3 regions of the Enterobacter hormaechei subsp. xiangfangensis genome follow, and region 1 is predicted to be linked to each of the others. Evidence: predicted binding sites of a transcription regulator. Region 1 holds the regulator's gene; each other region holds the start of a gene.

Region 1 (2,274 bases):
TGGGCTTAAGCGTGTCGAACTGAAGCTGAATGCCGATGCCGTCGATGCGCTTAACGAGTTAGCTGACGCGCGCAACATCAGCCGCAGCGAACTGATCGAAGAGATGCTGATCGCCCAGCTTGAGACGTTACGCGGCAAGGCGTGAGTCAGAAAATCCCCAATATTACCTTTTTCATGTAGCACAGAGTGCAGTCCTGCGTGATAGCTGTTTCCGCAGGGTTGCCTGTTCTGCTATTATTGCCCTTATCCGTGGACAATTTGCGCCACCATACCATTAAGTTTCAAGAGGTTATTTTACTCATGGCAATCATCGGCATTTTCTTTGGCAGTGATACCGGCAATACTGAAAATATCGCAAAAAACATTCAAAAACAGCTCGGTAAAGACGTTGCTGATGTGCATGACATCGCCAAGAGCAGCAAAGAAGATCTCGAGGGCTATGACATCCTGCTGCTGGGCATCCCCACCTGGTACTACGGTGAAGCACAGTGTGACTGGGACGATTTCTTCCCGACGCTGGAAGAAGTAGACTTCAACGGCAAGCTGGTTGCCCTGTTTGGCTGTGGCGATCAGGAAGACTATGCTGAGTATTTCTGTGATGCGCTGGGCACTATTCGCGACATCATTGAGCCACGCGGTGCGGCGATCGTCGGTCACTGGCCAACGGCGGGTTACCATTTCGAAGCTTCCAAAGGTCTGGCAGATGACGATCACTTCGTTGGCCTGGCCATTGATGAAGACCGTCAGCCAGAGCTGACCGCTGAGCGTGTAGAAAAATGGGTTAAGCAGGTTCGTGAAGAGCTGAACCTGGACGATATCCTTAACGCCTGATATCCCTGCGGCGCAACTCCGGTTGCGCCCGTTTTCCAGGTAAAACCGATTAAATTAATTGCTACAAACTTTTAACTTTTTCGCCCAGACCTGTACAATATCCCCCTGGTAAAAAGTGGGTGCCATCGAACAAGTTTGTTGGTGATACCACGTTTTTATAAGCATACTTTGCTTGAGACTTGCAGTTTTCATTTAGCCATGGCAGTTCTATAATGAGACGCATTATCCCAAGTGCATTTTCTGTCACTTCTTCTTTTGAAGTGAATCGTTTAGCAACAGGACAGATTCCGCATGACTGACAACAATACCGCATTAAAGAAAGCTGGCCTGAAAGTAACGCTTCCTCGGTTAAAAATCCTTGAAGTGCTTCAGGGGCCAGACAATCACCATGTCAGTGCGGAAGACCTTTATAAGCGTCTTATCGATATGGGTGAAGAGATTGGGCTGGCAACCGTCTATCGTGTGCTGAACCAGTTTGATGACGCGGGCATTGTTACTCGTCATAATTTCGAAGGCGGTAAATCCGTGTTCGAGCTGACTCAGCAGCACCACCACGATCACCTGATCTGCCTCGACTGTGGCAAGGTCATTGAATTTAGCGATGATTCCATTGAATCGCGCCAGCGTGAAATCGCCGCCCGTCATGGCATCCGCCTGACCAACCACAGCCTGTACCTGTACGGTCACTGTGCTGAAGGTGATTGCCGCGAAAATGAACATGCGCACGACGCAAAATAAGTGAGTGTTCATACTCTGAGCCAGCCGTGAGGTTGGCTTTTTTTTGCCTGAAAAAAGCCCGGTGACGCTGCGCCACCGGGCGTAAAGCAACTTATTTATTGTTATTGCGTATCTCGTTCCAGATCTTATCGCAACGCTTCGCCACTTCCTGATCGTTACCGGTTTTACGCGCCTGAATACAGGCCTGGTAATCCATTACGCGAACGTTTTCCTGCGTGGCGAATTGCTCATGGGCTTTGTCTTTTTTCAGCACGTTCAGCACGCTTTGACAGGCCTCAATCTTCTCAGGTGAACCCTGTGCGGTATTGATGCACGCGCTGTAGGCCTCTTTCAGACGGGAGTCCTCTTTCGGCACCTGATCCTGCGCGCATGCCACCAGCCCGAAGGTCAGCAACGCAACGATTACCCTTTTATTCATCATGTTCAGTCTCCATAACGGCGGGACACCGCCCGCCGCAGCATTCCTCAGAAGATGGTAAATGGCGCAATGACCATGAATTTCACGTCACGTTCATCCTGGAAGATGTTGCCGTAGCCGCCCGCGTAGCTCGGGATATCGGAGTGGTTGTCATACTGGGTGAAGTGCAGTTTGAACATCGTGCCTTTCGCACGGCCCTCCTGAAGGGTATAAATCGCATCCAGACTGTATGAAGACTCTTTCAGACGGTAGTTCGGATCGTAGTACGCGTCTGGCGTTGCCATATC
Region 2 (2,274 bases), 1.9 Mb from region 1:
GCCAGCGATGATACCGATGGAAGAGAAGTTCGCGAAGGAGACCAGGAAGACGGACAGGATCCCTTCCGCACGTGGGGAGAGTGTGCTGGCAATCTTCTGGAGATCCATCATCGCCACGAATTCGTTGGATACCAGTTTCGTTGCCATGATACTGCCCACTTGCAACGCTTCGTGAGCGGGCACGCCCATCACCCAGGCAACCGGGTAAAAGATGTAGCCCAGAATACCCTGGAAGGAGATACCGAGTACGGCCGCAAACAGGGCGTTCAGCGCAGCGATCAGCGCGATAAAGCCAATCAGCATCGCGGCAACGATAATTGCAACCTTGAAACCCGCCAGAATGTATTCACCCAGCATTTCGAAGAAGCTCTGCCCCTCGTGCAGGTTAGACATCTGAATGTTCTCTTCGCTGGCATCCACGCGGTACGGGTTAATCAGCGAAAGAACGATAAAGGTGCTGAACATGTTCAGAACCAGGGCCGCAACCACGTATTTTGGTTCCAGCATGGTCATATACGCGCCCACGATAGACATGGAAACGGTAGACATTGCGGTTGCCGCCATGGTGTACATGCGGTTACGGGACATCTTGCCGAGGATATCTTTATACGCAATGAAGTTCTCAGACTGACCGAGGATCAGTGAGCTGACTGCGTTAAAGGATTCCAGTTTACCCATGCCGTTAACTTTCGATAACAGGAAGCCGATCGCACGGATAACCACCGGAAGAACGCGGATGTGCTGAAGGATACCGATCAGGGCAGAGATGAAGACGATAGGGCAGAGTACCTTCAGGAAGAAGAAGGCCAGACCCTGATCGTTCATGCTGCCAAAGACGAAGTTGGTCCCTTCGTTGGCAAATCCGAGCAGTTTTTCGAACATTTCGGAGAAGCCTTTCACGAAGCCGAGGCCTACGTTGGAGTTCAGGAAGAACCACGCAAGTAAAACTTCAATGACCAGCAGCTGGACAACATAGCGAATACGAATTTTTTTGCGGTCTGTGCTGACCAGCAATGCAAGTGCAGTAACGACAACAAGTGCCAGGACAAAATGAAGGACGCGGTCCATATTTGCTCCAAATATGAGGCAGGTTTAATTTCCGTGCACATTCTATGTAACAAGCACAAAGAAAACGAGATCAAGCCCACACTATAGTTACATCCTGTGACGAGTCTCAAAAATAGTGATCAACAATACATTTTTGTTATGTTAGGTAAATGAGTGAAAAGTTAAGTTTGTGTGCTACGCTTCACAAATGTCTGCGCATTTTCACATTCTGTGACCTTGCTCCACCTGCCTGTCTATCGTTCCTGGCTATCAGAGAAATCATGTTAACCATTTCAAATGAACTTGATAATCATTCTCATTTTGATAGCATAAAACATAGCAAAGGCTATATTTCCAGAGGCAGAAATGACGAATAGTCGCGTAGAGAGTAGCAGCGGCAGAGCGGCACGCAAGCTGCGGCTCGCATTAATGGGACCGGCATTCATTGCCGCGATTGGCTACATCGATCCGGGTAATTTTGCGACCAACATTCAGGCCGGGGCCAGTTTCGGCTATAAACTGCTGTGGGTTGTGGTCTGGGCCAATCTGATGGCGATGCTGATTCAGATGCTCTCCGCGAAGCTGGGTATTGCTACCGGAAAAAACCTGGCGGAGCAAATCCGCGATCATTATCCACGTCCGGCAGTTTGGTTTTACTGGGTTCAGGCGGAAATTATCGCCATGGCCACCGATCTCGCCGAGTTTATCGGGGCGGCGATCGGCTTTAAGCTTATTCTGGGCGTATCTCTGCTTCAGGGGGCCGTGCTAACCGGTATCGCCACTTTCCTGATTCTGATGCTCCAGCGGCGGGGGCAAAAACCGCTGGAGAAAGTTATCGGCGGCCTGCTGCTGTTCGTCGCTGCCGCCTATATTGTTGAGCTGATTTTCTCCCAGCCGAATCTGGCGCAGCTGACGAAAGGGATGGTGATCCCGTCGTTACCCACTTCTGAAGCCGTTTTTCTGGCTGCCGGGGTGCTGGGGGCGACAATTATGCCGCACGTCATTTATCTACACTCTTCATTAACCCAGAATCTGCATGGCGGGACGAGTAAAGAGCGCTACTCCGCCTCGAAATGGGATGTGGCTATCGCGATGACCATTGCCGGATTTGTGAATCTGGCGATGATGGCCACCGCCGCCGCCGCGTTCCACTTTAACGGGCATACCGGGGTTGCCGATCTTGACCAGGCTTACCTGACGCTGGAGCCGTTGCTGAGTCATGCCGCT
Region 3 (2,274 bases), 1.2 Mb from region 1:
CCGTGCTGCTGGTCTATTTGTTCCGCCTGTACATGTTAATTCGTCAGTAACTGGGATCGCAGAATGAAGCAGTTTCTTGATTTTTTACCGCTGATCGTATTTTTCGCTTTTTATAAGCTGTACGACATTTATGCCGGCACGCTGGCGCTGATTGTGGCAACGGCTGTGGTGCTGATTTACAGCTGGGTTCGCTATCGCAAAGTTGAAAAGATGGCGCTCATCACCTTCCTGATGGTGGCGGTGTTTGGTGGTCTGACATTGTTCTTCCACAATGATGAATTTATCAAATGGAAGGTCACGGTGATTTACGGCCTGTTTGCGGGCGCACTCCTCATCAGCCAGTGGGTGATGAAGAAGCCACTGATCCAGCGCATGCTGGGGAAAGAACTGACCCTGCCGCAGGCTGTGTGGGGGCGTCTGAATATCGCCTGGGCGCTATTTTTTATTCTGTGTGGTCTGGCGAATATCTATATCGCATTCTGGCTCCCGCAGAATATCTGGGTCAACTTCAAGGTGTTTGGCCTGACGGCGCTGACTCTTATCTTCACCCTGCTCAGCGGCGTTTATATTTATCGCCACATGCCGCAGGATGACAAGCACTGATCCTTCTGGCCAGATCGCCACGCGGTCTGGCCTCTTTTCCCGCCTTCTCTTTTCTCTACATCCTTCCTGCGAAAATGTCTGAATCATGAAGATTTTATGGAGATTGCTGTCACTTTATTGTAATGAGAATGACTATCATTAATATTCGTCATCGCATTTTTAACAAATGGAAATGAGTTGATGAATAACATAATAAGATTTGCCCCGGCTACACTTACGCTCGCCATTTTTTCAACGCTATACCAGAGCGCACACGCAGCGGAAGAGACTCTCGCCGATGGTGAAACAATGGTTGTTCAGGCCACCGCTGAAGAGGCGCTGAAGCAACAGCCGGGGGTTTCCATCATCACGGCAAAGGACATAGAAAAGGATCCACCGGTTAACGATCTTTCAGAAATTATTCGCAAAATGCCCGGGGTTAACCTCACCGGAAACAGCGCGACAGGCAGCCGCGGTAACAACCGCCAGATCGACATCCGCGGTATGGGGCCGGAGAACACGCTGATTCTGATTGACGGTGTGCCGGTGACGTCACGTAACTCGGTGCGCTACAGCTGGCGCGGGGAGCGCGATACCCGCGGGGATACTAACTGGGTTCCGCCAGAGATGGTTGAGCGCATTGAAGTGCTCCGGGGACCTGCTGCCGCCCGCTATGGTTCGGGGGCGGCCGGCGGCGTCGTCAACATCATTACCAAACGCCCGACCAACGACTGGCACGGCTCACTCTCCCTGTACACTAACCAGCCTGAAAATGATAAAGAGGGGGCGACAAAACGCGCTAATTTTGATCTGAGCGGCCCTCTTGCGGGCGATGCGTTAACGATGCGCCTGTACGGGAATATCAACAAAACCGACGCAGATGCTCAGGACATCAACACCGCGCAAAACGGCTCTTACGCCGCCGGACGTGAAGGCGTGCGCAACAAGGACATCAATGCCCTGCTCTCCTGGAAACTCACGCCACAGCAGATTATCGATTTCGACTACAGCTACAGCCGCCAGGGCAATATCTACGCGGGTGATACTCAATACAGCAACAGCAACGTCAGCCCTGACGGTCTGGTGTCGTCCCTGTATGGACACGAAACCAACCGAATGTACCGCCAGTCTTATGGCATTACGCACAACGGCATCTGGGACTGGGGTCAGTCAAAGTTCGGTGTCTATTATGAAAAGACCAACAACACCCGCCTGGAAGAAGGCTCTACGGGCAAAGTTGAGGGGATGATCAATAGCGATAAATACGATACCAGCCGGCTGGAGTCATACCGTTCAACGGGTGAACTGAACATTCCTTTCTTCTGGCTGGTCGAACAGACGCTAACCGTGGGTGCAGAATGGAACCGTGATGAACTGAACGATCCGGCCTCAATGCAGGCGACAAATGTGTCGGGAGAAGTGATTAACGGCGTTCCCGGCACGGCTTCTGAGCGCAACAGCAAAAACAGCGCTGACCTCACCGGCATCTATCTTGAGGACAATATTGAAGCGCGTCAGGGCACCAACCTGATCCCAGGGATCCGCTTTGATTATCACAATCAGTTCGGCAGCAACTGGAGTCCTAGCCTGAACGTCTCCCAGGATTTGGGTGACATGTTCAAGGTTAAAGCGGGTATCGCTCGGGTATTTAAAGCGCCAAACCTGTATCAATCCAGCGAAGGCTATCTGCTT

What was found. The regulator Fur, encoded in region 1, represses iron uptake genes when iron is present. The targets are predictions, from matches to a motif close to ATAATAATGAGAACNACTATCAA.
Region 2: BFV63_RS15515 (Nramp family divalent metal transporter) is a predicted target of Fur. The motif match lies at 1,351-1,373, and genes of this name have one in related genera.
Region 3: BFV63_RS12320 (TonB-dependent siderophore receptor) is a predicted target of Fur. The motif match lies at 720-742, and genes of this name have one in related genera.

Annotation. Positions count from the first base shown of each region.
Region 1 covers NZ_CP017183.1:1,329,625-1,331,898, reverse strand. Annotated here, with positions in the region: gene ybfE (LexA regulated protein) at 1-145, shown strand, start outside; gene fldA (flavodoxin FldA) at 301-831, shown strand; gene fur (ferric iron uptake transcriptional regulator) at 1,123-1,569, shown strand; gene chiQ (ChiQ/YbfN family lipoprotein) at 1,661-1,987, opposite strand; gene chiP (chitoporin ChiP) at 2,035-2,274, opposite strand, start outside.
Region 2 covers NZ_CP017183.1:3,254,092-3,256,365, reverse strand. Annotated here, with positions in the region: gene nupC (nucleoside permease NupC) at 1-1,068, opposite strand, end outside; gene BFV63_RS15515 (Nramp family divalent metal transporter) at 1,414-2,274, shown strand, end outside.
Region 3 covers NZ_CP017183.1:2,557,339-2,559,612, forward strand. Annotated here, with positions in the region: gene BFV63_RS12310 (YciC family protein) at 1-50, shown strand, start outside; gene BFV63_RS12315 (septation protein A) at 64-603, shown strand; gene BFV63_RS12320 (TonB-dependent siderophore receptor) at 784-2,274, shown strand, end outside.